DNA from 2 places in the Polaromonas sp. CG_9.11 genome. Region 2 is predicted to be linked to the other one. Evidence: riboswitches for the same ligand, from Rfam matches in the RefSeq annotation. Region 2 holds a riboswitch; the other holds the start of a gene.
The links. Region 2 has a riboswitch for glycine ahead of gcvT (glycine cleavage system aminomethyltransferase GcvT). Riboswitches for the same ligand answer to the same signal wherever they lie in the genome.
Positions count from the first base shown of each region.

Region 1 (7,780 bases), 130 kb from region 2:
TGCGCACGCTATAAGCCGAGCGCCACAGCCGCAGAATCTGCCGCTGCATGGGGCGGGCCGGGTCGAACGCCACAAATGCCAATTCCGACTTGTTGCCCTGGTGGTATTTGGGCAGCACGGGCAGCGTCTTGAGCGGCACATCGGCGGTCAGCCACAGCAAGGCCGTTTGCGCCGACCAGGCGGGCGCTACACGCCAGCCCCCCGCCGCCAAGTGGCCAGGCAGGCTTGAAGCGCTGTCAGCCCATTGCAATGGCAGCGGTTCTTCCGTGTCGCCGCCGATTTCCATGCGCTGCCGGGGCAGCTCGCGCCATCCGGCGTCTAACCACTGGGCCGGACTGAAGGTCTTCGCAGGCGTCTGTCGGGCGTAGCGCGCCAGATCGCTTGAGACGTAATTCACCATGTACCACGGCCCGGAAATCATCACCGCCAGCAGCGCTGTCACGCCCAGGCCAAGCGGATGCAAATTCTCAGGGCTTGGGCGTCGCGAATAGGCCATGGCCGCCAGTGCCACCCAGGCGAGTCCCAGACTCAGCCCCGCCATCACATCGGAAAACCAGTGCGCGCCCAGATACAGCCGAGAAAACCCAATCAGCGCGATGTACACCGCCGCCACAGCCGCTATCGCGCCTTGAACGGCGGACCGCTGCTTGCGCGAGAGCAAAAAAGCCAGAAAACCGTAAATAACAATGCTCGATGTGGCATGGCCGCTGGGAAAGGAAAAATCCGCTACCCCGCTGTACAGGCTGATGGGACGCGTTCTGGCCAGTGTGTATTTCAGCAGTTGCACCAGCACCTCGGAAAATCCGGCCACCGCCAGCCAGTAGCGGGCCGTGCGCCAGCAGCGCGCCCACGCCAGCCACGCCCACACCGCCACCACCAGCGGTAGCGCCACCCATGCGCCGCCCAGACCGGTGATGACCACCATGATGCGGTCCATCTCTGCAATGCGCAGGTCTTGCAGGAAGTTGAAGATCGCCACATCCGCCAGAACCAGCGGATCACGGGCTGCAACGTCCTGCAAGATGCCAAAAAATGTCCAGCCCCCGCCCAGCAGCAGCAGCCCCAGGGCGATCAGAAGCGGTGACTCGGGTTTGCGCGGATCAAACAGGAACAGCGCCAGCCTGGAGAGCGCGCCCGGCCGCCGGGACGCCCATTGCAGGGCGCGGTCGCGCCCGACAGCCAGAAGCGGCACACCATGACGCATGGCGATACGCGCCACTTTGGCCGCCAGCCACAGCAGCACCCCGAGCACCAGCAGGATCACCGCCAGCCGAGCGCTCACGGCTTCGGCCATCCGCAGCGACGTCCCAAACAAGACACCGGGCAAAATATGCGCCGGCGCCCATGCCAGCGCGGACGCCGCATTGATCACATAAAACTTCGCGCGCGCCATCTGTGTCGTGCCTGCCACCAGAGGAACAACAGCCCGCACGGGCGCAAAAAAACGCGCCAGCAAAATGCTGGTTCCGCCATGCTGCGCCATGAACTGCTCACCCCGCGCCATCAAGGGCGCATACCGTGCAAAGGGTGGCCAGCCGCGCAGCCGGTCGTTACCCAAGCGGCCCAGCTCGTAGCTCAGCGCGTCACCGGACACCGCGCCCAGCGCGGCCACGGCCAGCGTCGTCCACATATCCAGCGAACCTGCGCCAATCAAGGCCCCGGCGCTGAACATGACCACACCTGCAGGCACCAAGGTGCCAATGAGTGCCAGCGACTCGGTCAGCGCCACGCCAAACACCACCAACAATGCCAGATGCGGATGAGTGGCAATATGGGTCAGGAGCAGATGCATCGCAGGCTTTCCAGGTACGAATCAAGGGCAAAATAATTTGCAGAGGTTCAGCACATGCATCTTCAAAACCCCTTGCATGCTGGCAGAGAAAGTCCGGTGGGATAATTCGCAGATGAGTATTACTTACAAAGATGCAGCCGGTATCGAAGGCGTGCGTGTGGCGGGCAGGCTCGCTGGCGAGTTGCTGGACTACCTGACCCCGTTCATCAAGCCCGGTGTGACGACCAACGAAATCAACCAGTTGGCGCACGACTACATGGTCGACGTGCAGGGAACCATCCCGGCCACGCTCGGCTACGGCCCGCCCAGCTATCCGCCCTACCCCAAGTCGCTGTGCACCTCGGTCAATCACCAGGTGTGCCATGGCGTTCCCAATGACAAGCCGCTGAAGAAAGGTGACATCGTCAACGTGGACGTCACCGGCATCAAGGACGGCTGGCACGGCGACAGCAGCCGCATGTTCCTGATCGGCGACTGCTCGATTGCCGCCAAACGGCTGTGCCAGGTCACCTACGAAGCCATGTGGAAAGGCATCCTGTGCGTGCGGCCGGGCGCGCACCTGGGCGACATCGGCCACGCCATCCAGACGTTTGCCGAAAAGCAGGGCTATTCGATCGTGCGCGAGTTCTGCGGCCACGGCATCGGCATCAGGTTCCATGAGGACCCGCAGGTGCTGCATTACGGCCGTCCGGGCACGCTCGACGAACTCAAGCCCGGCATGGTGTTCACCATTGAGCCGATGATCAACATCGGCAAGCGCGACATCAAGGACGGCCCGGAAAAAGACGGCTGGAGCATCGTGACACGCGACCATTCGCTGTCGGCGCAGTGGGAACACATGGTGCTGGTCACCGAAACCGGCTACGAAGTGCTGACACTGTCGGCCGGCAGCCCGCCGATTCCGGATTTTGTGCCGCAGCCGTCGCGCGAAAAAACCCCTGCCTGATTCCGGGCCCTTGCGGGACCGGCTTTTTCGATCCTTTCACGGTCAGGCCTTGCCTTCATGACTGAATTGACTTCCTTTCGCGAACAATACAGCGCCGGCAAGGCGGGCGTGATGGCCGCGCTGGCAGGCAGCGGTGCCTCGACCCGGGGCATCCATGGCCTGCTGCAAAAGCTGGGCCGGCTGACCGACGCCACCTTGCGGCGGCTGTGGCAACTGGCCGAATTTCCGCCGGATGCCTGCCTGATCGCGGTGGGCGGTTTTGGCCGGGGCGAATTGTTTCCGCATTCCGATGTCGATGTGCTGCTGCTGCTGCCCGACGCCGCGCTCGATGTCGAAGACAATCCGGCCCTCAAGGCCAAGGTAGAAAGCTTCATCAGCAGTTGCTGGGATTGCGGGCTGCAGATTGGCTCCAGCGTGCGTACAGCGGCCCACTGCGTCGAGGAAGCAGCCAAGGACGTCACCGTCCAGACCTCGCTGCTCGAAATGCGTCTGGTGACCGGCTCGGCCGAGGTCTACCAGCTCCTGCAGGCGCAGCTTGACGCAATTCTTGATCCCAAGGCGTTTTTTATCGCCAAGACGCTCGAAATGCGCCAGCGCCACAACAAGTTTGACAACACACCTTACGCGCTGGAGCCCAATTGCAAGGAATCGCCCGGTGGACTGCGTGACCTGCAGGTGGTGCTGTGGGTGGCTCGCGCCGCCGGCTTGGGAAAATCCTGGGACGAGCTGGCCACCAACGGACTGATCACCACGTTCGAGGTTCGTCAGATCAAGGCCAACGAGGCCTTGCTGAGCCTGATACGCGCGCGCCTGCACATCATTGCCCGCCGTCGCGAGGACCGTCTGGTGTTTGATCTGCAGACGGCGGTGGCCGAATCCTTCGGCTATTGCGCCCAGCCGGGCAACCGAAGCGAACGCCCGCCGGCACTGGACACGGTGCAGGTGGTCCTGCCCCTGGACAGGGCCGTGTCGCCCCGGGGCGGACGGGCGGCCAGGCGCCCGCCGGCGCGTCCCAGCGAAGCGCTGATGCGCCGCTATTACTGGACGGCCAAGGCGGTCACCCAGTTGAACCAGATCCTGCTGCTCAACATCGAAGAGCAGCTCAGCCCGTGCAACTATCCGCTGCGCCCGCTCAATGCGCGCTTCTTTGACAAAGCCGGCATGCTTGAAGTGGTCAGCGACGACCTCTACCTGCGCGAGCCCCACGCCATCCTGGAAACCTTCCTGCTGTTCGAAACTCATGTTGGCATCCGCGGCTTGTCGGCACGCACCTTGCGCGCACTCTACAACGCCCGGGGCATGATGAACGCGAAGTTTCGCACCGATCCGGCCAACCGGGCGACCTTCCTGCGCATCCTGCAGCAGCCCGAAGGCATCACCCATGCCATGCGGTTGATGAACCAGACCTCGGTGCTGGGCCGCTACCTCTGGGTGTTTCGCAACATCGTCGGGCAAATGCAGCACGACCTGTTCCACGTCTACACCGTCGACCAGCACATCCTGATGGTGCTGCGCAACATGCGGCGTTTTTTCATGGCCGAGCATTCGCATGAATACCCGATGTGTTCGCAACTGGCCGCAGGCTGGGACAAGCCATGGATTCTGTACATCGCCGCGCTGTTTCACGACATTGCCAAGGGACGCGGCGGCGACCATTCCGAACTGGGCCAGAAGGAAGTGCGCATTTTCTGCCGCCAGCACGGCATTGGCGCCGAAGACTCCCGGATGATCGAGTTCCTGGTGGGCGAACACCTGAGCATGAGCCGTACCGCCCAGAAGGAAGACCTGAGCAACCCGCAAGTGATTGCCACGTTCGCCCGGCGGGTCGGCAACGAACGCAACCTGACTGCCCTGTACCTGCTCACCGTCGCCGACATTCGCGGCACCAGCCCGAAGGTCTGGAATGCCTGGAAAGGCAAGCTGCTCGAAGACCTCTACCGCTACACATTGCGCGTGCTGGGCGGCCGCGCGCCCGATGCAGCTGCCGAGATCGAGGCCCGCAAGCGCGGCGCGCTAACGCTGCTGGCCCTGCATGCCGAGCCATTCCAGGCCTACAAGGCGCTCTGGGACACGCTCGACGTGAGCTATTTCATGCGCCACGAAGCCGCCGACATTGCCTGGCATGCCCGGCACCTGTCGCGCCACATTGGCAAGGCGGTGGTGACAGTCCGTGTGCGCCAGTCTGCAACCGGCGAAGGCATGCAGGTGCTGGTCTACACGCCCGATGCGCCGGACCTGTTCGTGCGCATCTGCGGCTTCTTTGACAAGGCTGGTTTTAGCATTCTGGACGCCAAGGTGCACACCACCAACAACGGCTTTGCCCTGGACACTTTTCAGGTCACCAGCGAGCCGCTGGAAGAGCACTACCGCGAACTGGCCACCATGGTCGAGGTGAACCTGGGCCGCATCCTGGAAGAAAAAGGCCCGCTGCCACCACCCAGCAAAGGCCGGGTGTCGCGCCGCGTCAAAAGCTTTCCCGTGACCCCGCGCGTCGACTTGCGTCCGGATGAAAAAGCCCAGCGCTGGCTGCTCAGCGTGTCGGCCAGCGATCGGGTCGGCCTGCTCTACCTGATTGCACGGGTGCTGGCCAATCACCACATCAACGTCAAGCTGGCCAAGGTGACCACGCTGGGCGAACGGGTCGAGGACACCTTTTTGATCGACGGGCCGGAACTTCAACACAACAAAGCGCAGATCGCGATTGAAACCGAGTTGCTGAAGGCCTTGAGTGAATGAGATCCCATGCATATTTTCGGCACATTTCACCGAACACTGCGAAGTCTGAAAAAAATCCGTTCACCCGGCCTGATAGCTGATAAATTATCGCCATTGCTGCTTCGTCGAGAGCGGCATGCATCAATCGGCGCTTAGCCTGCTTGATGCCGGAAGAGTCTGTGGTGCAGCTAACGCAGCACCCGGCGCCGAAGGAGCAACCACCCCGGAAACTCTCAGGCAAAAGGACCGGCATCACTATTGATCTCTGAAGAGTTGCCGCAGGCTACGTCATGCGGTGCACCGAAGGAGCAAACAGCTCTCGCCAGCGCGAAAGTTCGTGAATCTCTCAGGTCCAGAACAGAGGGGGTGTCCGCTGTGCACTTGCGCGCGGGCTTAATCCCCTTGACGTTGCTGGAGTCTTTCATGAAAAAAATCGCAGTCATTGGTGGTGGCATCACCGGCGTGACCACAGCCTACGCACTTGCCAAGCGCGGCTTTTCGGTCACCTTGTTCGAAAAGCACCGTTATGCCGCCATGGAGACCTCGTTTGCAAATGGCGGCCAACTTTCCGCATCCAACGCAGAGGTATGGAACCACTGGTCAACCCTCCTCAAGGGCCTGAAGTGGATGCTCAAGAGCGATGCACCGCTGCTGGTAAGCCCCAAGCCAAGCTGGCACAAAATATCGTGGTTTGCCGAGTTCATCGCAAACATTCCGCACTACCGAAGCAACACCATAGAGACCACGCGCCTGGCCATCGCGGCGCGCAAGCACCTGCTGGGCTGGGCGGAGCAGGAGGGCATAGACTTTGACCTGAAGAAGGAAGGCATTCTTCACATCTACCGCGACAAGGCCAGCTTTGACCACGCCGGCAAGGTTTCCAGGCTGCTGGCCGAAGGCGGTCTGCCGCGCCGCGCCGTCACCCCGCAAGAGATGCGCGTCTTGGAGCCCACGCTTGCGGGGAAGTATTACGGCGGCTATTTTACCGAAAGCGACTCGACCGGCGACATTCACCTCTTCACCAAGGGCCTGGCCGAGGCGGCGGTGCGACTGGGCGTGATCTGCCTTTACGAGCAGGATGTAAGCGCCGTGACGGCAGACGCCAAGCAGGCCTGTGTGACGGTGGGCCATGGCGCCCAGGAAACCCGCGCGGTCTTTGACGGCGTGGTGGTCTGCGCCGGCACCGCCAGCCGCGCGCTGGCAACCTCGCTCGGTGACCGCGTGAACATCTACCCGGTCAAGGGCTATTCCATCACCGTCAACCTGAAAGACGCGCAAAGCCAGGCAGCCGCGCCCGTGGTCAGTCTGCTGGACGATGAAACCAAGCTGGTCACCAGCCGCCTTGGCCTGGACCGTTTCCGGGTGGCCGGTACGGCAGAGTTCAATGGTTACAACCGCGACATTCGTGCCGATCGCATCAAGCCCCTGGTGGACTGGGTGCAACGCTGCTTTCCCGGCGTCAACACCCAGAGCGTTATACCTTGGGCGGGTCTGCGGCCCATGATGCCCAACATGCTGCCGCGCGTCGGCCGTGGCCGTTCACCCTGCGTTTTTTACAATACCGGACACGGTCACCTGGGCTGGACGTTGTCTGCCATCACCGCCGAGATCGTGGGCGATGCGGTGAGTGAAGCCTTTAAGCCAGCGGGGTTGCTGCATGGCAAACCCGTTCCGGCCTGAAAATCCAAGCCCAAGCCCAAGCCCAAGCCCAAGCCCAAGCCCAAGCCCAAGCCCAAGCGTCAGCTCATGCCTGGTGCTGACTAGTTTTCATGAATGGCAGCGGCTCAATACAATCGCCCGCCGCCATCAAAACCACCAGATCGTGCTATCCCAGACAGGAATTTTTTATCAATAGCAGTAGTTTGTTAAAGCCTAAGTAATAACAATCCCGACAGATAAAGAACCAAAGCCAGCAATCGGAGTCTGAGCGGTATTGGCTTTTGGTGGAGGTTAGAAAAATGTTATCTCAGCACATCATTGATCAGCTCAGCCCTATGATTTTGAGCGTCTGATCCACAAAGAAAAGGATGGGCGCCGGCGACTACGCCTGATCGCGCTGGCGCACCTCAAGGATGGCAAGAGCTATCCCGAAGTGGCGGCCGCCTTGCGCTTGACCCGGCACGCTGTCCCCCGGTGTCAGAATTGTTGTCGCATCTAATTCTTTGATGGCTAACTGCCCGGCAACTTCATTTCATGACCAGAACACCGCATTCACATCACTCTCCCGAATTCAAAGAGCAGGCACTGCTCAAAGCCAGGCATCGCGGCACGCGTTCCGTTATCAGCGTTGCCGGCGAGCTCAACCTGTCCGCCGGCACGCTCAGGAA
Region 1 is NZ_JADOVE010000009.1:138,896-146,675, forward strand. It holds gene IWX85_RS09765 (bifunctional DedA family/phosphatase PAP2 family protein) at 1-1,792, opposite strand, end outside; gene map (type I methionyl aminopeptidase) at 1,905-2,738, shown strand; gene IWX85_RS09775 ([protein-PII] uridylyltransferase) at 2,796-5,474, shown strand; glycine riboswitch at 5,612-5,712, shown strand; gene IWX85_RS09780 (D-amino acid dehydrogenase) at 5,877-7,133, shown strand; partial or broken gene IWX85_RS09785 (transposase) at 7,647-7,780, shown strand, end outside.
Region 1: it holds a riboswitch for glycine, as region 2 does, so the genes downstream of both, IWX85_RS09780 (D-amino acid dehydrogenase) here and gcvT (glycine cleavage system aminomethyltransferase GcvT) in region 2, are expected to answer to the same signal.

Region 2 (7,780 bases):
TAGGTCGGATGGCCGTGCGTATCGACGCTGACGCCCACCAGGCGGCCTGGCAGCGAGCGTTTGAATTCATCGCGGCAGGCCAGGTAGGCGGCATGCGGACCGCCATTGCCCATCGGCATGCCGAAGCGCTGTGTGCTGCCCAGCACGATGTCCGCATCCCATTCGCCGGGCGGCTGAAGCAGCGTCAGCGCCAGCAGGTCGGCGGCCACGCACAGGGCTGCGCCATTGGCGTGCGCCACTCCCGCCAGCGGCCGCAGGTCGTGAATGGTGCCGCTGGTGGCCGGGTACTGGGCCAGCACACCGAAGTAGTCGCCCTCTGCCATCAACTGGGGCAGGGTAGCCGACAGGGTGCTGACCTTGACCTCGATGCCCAGCGGCCTGGCGCGCGTCTGGATGACTTCAATGGTTTGCGGGTGGCAGTCGCCGGCCACGATGAACACATGGCTTTTACTCTTGACGCTGCGCTTGGCCAGCGTCATGGCTTCGGCGGCGGCGGTGGCTTCGTCAAGCATCGACGCATTCGCCATCGGCATGCCGGTCAGGTCGCAGACCATGGTCTGGAAGTTGATCAGCGCTTCCATGCGACCCTGCGAAATTTCGGCCTGGTAAGGCGTGTAGGCGGTGTACCAGGCGGGGTTCTCCAGCACATTGCGCAGGATCACGCCCGGCGTGTAGGTGCCGTAATAGCCCTGGCCGATGAAGCTCTTGAACACCTTGTTCTTGGCCGCCATCGCCTTGAGTTGCTTGAGCGCGGCCGCTTCGGAAACCGGTGGCGGAATCGCCATGGCGCTGCTGCGGGCGATCGAGGGCGGCACGATGCCGTCGATCAACGCCCGGCGCGAGCTGGAGCCGACCACGCTGAGCATGTGGACTTCATCCGCCTCGTCAATGCCGATGTGCCGGGCAATGAATTCGGAAGGGTTTTCAAGCGCGCCCAGCGGCGTGGCAGATGGCATCAGCATGTCAGAATTCCGTGTCAGTCTTTGATGAAAATTCAGGCGGCAGAAAAGGCGGTGTAGCTGGTTTCGTCCATCAGCGCGTCGAGCTGTGACGGGTCGGACAGCTTGACCTTGAAGAACCAGCCGGCACCCAGCGGGTCCGAATTGGCCAGCGACGGGTCGTCTCGCAGGGCTTCATTCACTTCGGTGACTTCACCGCTGACCGGCATGTAGACATCGGCCGCCGCCTTGACGGACTCAACTACGCCGGCAGTGTCTTTCTGGGCAAATGTCGTGCCGACTTCCGGCAGTTCGACAAACACCACATCGCCCAGCGCATCCTGCGCATGCACGGTGATGCCGACGGTGGCCATGTCGCCTTCAATCTTGAGCCATTCGTGGTCTTCGGTGTACTTGACGGTCATGCGGTTTCTCCGGGAGTTTGTATGAAAAAGGGAAGTGAACGAAAGAGATAGATAAATAAATCAGCCGCGGTGGTAGCGGGTGGGAACAAAGGGCGTGGGCGACACGTGCATGGGCACGGGTTTGCCACGCACCATGGCAAACAGTTCGGTGCCGACCACCGCATAGTCTGGGTGCACATAGGCCAGCGCAATCGGCTGGTTCAGCGTGGGGCTGAGCAGGCCGCTGGTGACTTGGCCGACAACCTGGCCGTCCATGTTTTCCAGCACGGCGGGTTCGCGGACCGGAACGCGCGCTTTGGCCACCAGCGCCACGCGCTTGCGGCTCAAACTGGCCGGATCGGCCAGCTGCGCCAGGATTTTGTCCGCGCCCGGAAAGCCTCCGGCCCGGGCGCCGCCGGTGCGCCGGACTTTTTGAATGGCCCAGTTCAGGCTGGCTTCAATGGGCGTGGTCGTGGTGTCGATGTCATGGCCGTACAGGCACAGGCCGGCCTCTAACCGAAGCGAATTGCGTGCGCCCAGTCCGACGGGTTTGACTTCAGGCTCGGCCAGCAGGGCACGTGCCAGCGTGTCGGCCTGCGCGGCGTGTACTGAAATTTCGAAACCGTCTTCGCCGGTATAGCCGCTGCGGGTCAGGAAACACTCGCAGCCTGCAACCGTGAAGCGGCCGCCGGTCATGAAAAGCAGTTTTTCAACGCCTGGCGCGAGTCGCTGCAGGGCCGTGACCGCCTGCGGTCCCTGCAGCGCCAGCAGCGCCATCTGGGGCATGGGAATGACGTCGCAGCGCTGGCCGATTTTGGTCTGGATATACGCGATGTCGCCCGCCTTGCAGGCGCCGTTGACGATGACGAAGATATCGCCGCCGTTGGCCACATCGCGGTTGAAGAACATCAGGTCATCGATGATGCCGCCTTCGTCATTGAGCAGCAGACCGTAGCGTTGTTTTCCCGCAGGCAGGTCGATCACATCGACTGGCATCAGGCTTTCAAAAGCGGCGGCTGCATCCGGGCCAACGAGCCGCAACTGGCCCATGTGCGACACGTCGAAAAGGCCTGCGGCGCTGCGCGTGTGCTGGTGTTCGGCCATCAGGCCAGCCGGGTATTGCACCGGCATGGAATAACCGGCAAATGGCACCATGCGCGCGCCGAGTTCTGCATGCAGACCATGCAGCGGCGTGTTGAGCAAAGGGGCAGGGGCGGCAGACGGTTCGTGGGACATGACGTTCTCCAGAGGGCAAACATGACCCCATGGCCAAACGCCACGGGCTGCCCCTTCTGTCCACTTTACCTGAGAGATTCGCCTGACGATGCAGGGTTGCTCCTTCGGTGGACCGCCTTGAAAGCGGCCTCTCTCCAGCAGGGAACGCCCCTTGGTAACAAATGCACCGAGGGGCGGTTGCCAGTCCTTTTGCCTGAGCGTTCAGTCCACCAATGGGGGTGGCACATGCGCCTTCGGCGGTTTTTTCTGGAAAAACTCTCTCCTGACGCTGTCAAGTGTAGCTGAGCGAAGGCATGCTTTTTCTGACTGCTATTTCGCGTACAACAGGTCGCGCAGGGCCAGCGAGAGCTGCGGCACGTAGGTGATCACCATCAGGCAAGCCAGTATCACCAGCACGAAAGGGATCAGGTGATGGATGATCCGGTCTAGGGAAACACGGGCCACCGTGCAGGCTGCAAACAGGTTCACGCCAAAGGGCGGGGTAATCATGCCCAGCGCCAGGTTGACCACCATGACCATGCCGAAATGCACCGGGTCAATGCCGAAGTGCATGGCCACGGGCGCCAGGATCGGCGCCAGCACAATGATTGCCGCGCTGGTTTCAATGAACATGCCGATGAAGAACAGCGTAACATTTACCCCGAGCAGAAACAGCGCGGGTGACTGCAGCACGACTTCGAGCCAGCGGCCGATCGCGTCGGGCACACCTGCACGTGTGATCAGGAAGGCAAACAGCCCGGCGTTGGCAATGATGAACATGATCACGGCGCTGGACAGCACCGACTTGCGCAGCACCACGGCCAAACTGGCCAGACTGATTTCGCGGTAAACCACCATCCCCACCACAAGCGCATAGAACACCGCGACGGCTGCTGCTTCGGTTGGCGTGAAAATACCGCCATAAATGCCGCCCAGAATGATGACCGGCATCAGCAACGCCCAGCCGGCCTGCCAGGTAGCCTTGGCGAAACCTAGCCGCCCGTCGCCATCGTTCTTGCCCCAGCCCTTGATCCGGCAGTACACATAGACAAACGCCATCAAGGCCAGGCTGATGAAGATGCCGGGCCCTATGCCGGCGATGAAGAGCTCGCCAATCGAGACTTCGGCGCTTACGCCATACAGGATCAGGGGAATGGACGGCGGGATGATGACGCCCAGCTCGGCACTGGTTGCCTGCAGTGCGGCGGCATAGGTCGTCGGGTAACCGTGCTTGACCAGAGCCGGAATCAAGATGGCGCCGACGGCAAAGGTAGTCGCCACCGAAGAGCCGGAAACCGCAGCAAAAATCATGCAGGTGAGTACGCAGGTCATCGGCAGGCCTCCCTGCACGCCGCCCACGATGCTTTTAGCAAACTCCACCAGCCGGCGTGAAATACCGCCGGTTTCCATCAGATTGCCAGCCAGGATGAAGAAGGGTATGGCGGCCAGTGGAAACTTGTTGATCGCAGAAAACATTTCCTTGACCGAAATCAGCATGTTGGCATTGGTCGCCTGGATGCCCAGCACTGACGCAAGGCCGATGGAAACGGCGACGGAAATGGTCAATGCAAAGCACAGCACCATGGTGGTCAGCATGACGGCGGTCATTGGGCGGTTTCCAGTTCTTGGCGTTGGGGATCGATCAGGTTGCCAATGATGCCCATCACGCAAAAAAGCCCGCCCACCGGCATGGCCACGTAGCCCCAGAACATAGAAATTGATTCCAGCCCGGACATCGATTGAACGCGGCCGCGCAGCGAATAGTCCCAGCCCCACCAGATGATGACACCGATCAGGGCGAGCGCCGCAAGGCAGACCACCCAGTCGAGTACGCGCTTGATTCGGGGTGGGCTCCAGCGATACAGCACATCAACACTGACCATCGCCCCCTGGCGGAAAGCAGCCGGAATTCCCATGAACACCATCCAGATCAGACTCAGCCGGATCAGGATTTCACTCCATTCTGCGGGTTGTTCCAGTACAAAGCGGGTGATGATCTGGAACATGCCCAGCGATGACGCAATGACCAGCATCAGGCACGCCACCAGCATGGAAAATCCGGTCGTCCAGCGTTCGAAGGTTAAAAAGGCCTGTTTCATGAAATGACACCGATATTTGATAGAAAACGCCCGTCAGCGCAATATCTGCGGGCGTGTCCAGCTACTGAAAAAGTAGCGAGAAGGGTGTTGGCTTATTTGTAATTCCGAATTTTGTCGAGCGCAACTTTACCGAACTGCTTCTCAAATTCGGCGTTGACCGGTGCCAGCGCTGCTACAAATCTGGTCTTGTCCACGTTGTCAATCACGGTCATGCCCTTGGCCCGCAGGTCGGCCACGCCCTTGGTGTCGTCCTCGTCAACCCGGGCGCGATTGGCCTTGGTGCCTTCCTTGGCTGCCTCAAGAAAGGCTTGCTTGTCGGCCGTGCTGAGTTTGTCGAACGACGCCTTGTTCATCACGAAGATGCAGGGCGAATACACGTGGCCGGTCAAGGTCAAGTGCTTTTGCACCTGATCAAACTTGGCAGAGATGATCACCGACAACGGGTTTTCCTGTCCATCAACCGTGCCTTGCTGAAGCGCAGTAAACACTTCGGGGAAAGCCATGGGCGTGGTGATGATGCCAAAGCCTTTGTAAGCCGCGATATGCACCGGGTTTTCCATGGTGCGCATTTTCAAGCCCTTGAGGTCTTCGGGTGTCTTGACGTCGCGCTTGCTGTTGGTCATGTGGCGAAAGCCGTTTTCAGCCCAGGCGAGCGCTTTGAAGCCTTTGGCATCAAATTTCGTCAGCAAGTCCTGGCCAATCGGTCCGTCGAGCACGGCGCGGGCATGGGCCTTGTCGCGAAACAGAAACGGTACATCCAGGATTTTGGTTTCCGGCACGAAGTTTGGGATGGGACCGGACGAGGAAAAGGCCAGTTCCTGCGTCCCCAGTTGCACGGCTTCAATCGATTCCCGTTCTCCGCCCAAGGCACCGTTATAGAAGGTTTGAACCTTGTATCTTCCCGCAGTTCGCTTCTCAACTTCCTTGGCAAAAGTGTCTATCGCCACGCCTTGATGCGAGTTCTGGGCAGTCGAGATACTGATGCGCATAGTGGTCTGTGCAGTGGCCGCAGCCAAGAAACCAAGGCCCAGGCTCAGACCGATGAGAAGTTTTGAAAGCTTCATGCTGTCTCCGAATAGTTATTAGGGTAAAAATTTTCGATTACGGCAACGTGCTGTAAACGATTTCATTATTACTGCAGGCCTTGCCGACACGTTCGCGGGTTTTCGCTTAAAAATCCAGTAATTTCACAGTCGAGCAAGCAGTTTATGCTCCAGATATGGAGGTCGTTCCAAGCCAGTTTCATGCATGTGCAGATTTTGGATGACAAGCAACGGTGACAATTACGGAGAAAATTCCTGACTTGAAGAGGCAAGCTTGATGACTTGTAAATTATTGTATGTCCTACGTCGACGCTTGCTATAAAGTCGGTTTGAGGCTTCGAATTTCATCGATGCTATAGGTACCGCAGACGAAAAAAACATACTCAGGGGGAAGAAAAAAATGCAGAGTCACACGCTGCCTGTGTCTGGCGATTCCGGGCACTATCTCAGGCTGATCGAAAGCGCCGCAGCCATTCGACGGCATATCGACCTACTCCAATGGTTGCAGGGCGACGTGCAGCAGTGCATGCCTCACGAAATTCTGCTGGCAGGGTGGGGGAACTTTCAAGAAGGCGCCATACGGCATGACATTGTCTCCAAGCTACCGGGCGTTCGGTCTTACGCCGTCGGTACTGATGGGTTGCCATTTCTGTTGGGAAAATTTCACGAAAGTTGGGTTTTTGGAGGTCGTCAGCCCAGCAGCCTCGACTTTCGCAACTTTGAATACCTTCTGGGCAACGCCAGCCTTCCCGGATCGTTCAGCAGTGCGTTGCGCAGCATGCGTTCAGGCGTGATTCACGGCATGCGCGACGAGCGGGGCCAGTGCGAATGTCTGTACGTGCTGCTCAGCAGCCAGAAAATTCCAGCAGAGCCAACCAGCACCGCCATCAAGGTGCTGATGCCGGTGATCGACAGCGCACTCCGACAGGTTTCTCAACTGCCGCAACAGCAAAAACCTTTTCCGAAATCCCTCCGGGTCGGACAGGACGAAGCCTTTGGGCTGAGTGATCGCGAAATTCAGATCATGGACTGGGTCGCCATGGGTAAAACCAATTCAGAAATTGGAAGCATTTTAAATATTAGCGGATTCACTGTCAAAAATCACATGCAGAGGATTTTTCAGAAATTGAATGTATTCAATCGTGCCCAGGCGGTTTCAAAAATTAATGGGGTGACGTTTAATGGCTGAAATTCGCGGAATAAAGTCGGCCGCTGTCTGGAAAAATAACCGGGAACCCCGGTCGGGTTTAGGCAGGAGCTATATTTTTAGAATGATCGAAAGCGCTCTTGATCCATTCATTCTGATTTTATCGTTATGGGTATTAGCATTTAATTTTGAGGGGGCAATTAAACCGCCATATCTGATTCTTTCGGTGGTTGTCTTTTCTCTGACATTTCCTGGTGCTTCGCGTTTGCGGCTTTCCGTAGAGCGCATGATTTTTAATATTTTATTTCACTGGTTCTGGATTGCCGGGCTCCTGCTGCTGGTTGGCTTTGCCACAGACTATCTTTTCAGATTTCCAATTGCTTTGATTATTAATTGGCTATGGATTGCCCCTGCAGCCCAGATCGCTGGAAATCTGACGCTTCGTGCAACGACTTCCAAATTATTAAAGATGCAAGGTCCCGCACAGCGTGCTGTTATTGTCGGCATGAACAATCAGGGAGTCTCTTTAGCCGAGAACATCGGCTACTCTTCCTATTTAGGCATGGAGATGCTTGGCTTTTTTGACGATCGCAGCGAAGTAAGACGGCACGAGCAAGCAAAGTACAAACTTCTAGGAAAAATAGATGAGCTTGCCAACTTTGTCAAAAAGTATCGGATTCAATACATCTATCTATCTTTGCCAATGATTGCACGTCCCCGTGTTCTGCAGATTCTTGATGACCTGAAGGACACCACTGCTTCGATTTATTTTGTGCCGGACATGTTCATCACGGACTTGATTCAAGGGCGAAGCGACACAGTATGCGGGGTCAACGTAATTTCTGTCTGCGACACACCATTCAGAGGTTTCAATGGAATTTTGAAACGTGCCAGCGACATCATCCTGTCTGTGATAATTCTCATGCTTGTTTCA
Region 2 is NZ_JADOVE010000009.1:8,271-16,050, reverse strand. It holds gene gcvP (aminomethyl-transferring glycine dehydrogenase) at 1-962, opposite strand, end outside; gene gcvH (glycine cleavage system protein GcvH) at 995-1,363, opposite strand; gene gcvT (glycine cleavage system aminomethyltransferase GcvT) at 1,424-2,578, opposite strand; glycine riboswitch at 2,625-2,726, opposite strand; glycine riboswitch at 2,750-2,853, opposite strand; gene IWX85_RS09140 (TRAP transporter large permease) at 2,888-4,165, opposite strand; gene IWX85_RS09135 (TRAP transporter small permease) at 4,162-4,656, opposite strand; gene IWX85_RS09130 (TRAP transporter substrate-binding protein) at 4,749-5,720, opposite strand; gene epsA (XrtB/PEP-CTERM-associated transcriptional regulator EpsA) at 6,100-6,888, shown strand; gene IWX85_RS09120 (undecaprenyl-phosphate glucose phosphotransferase) at 6,971-7,780, shown strand, end outside.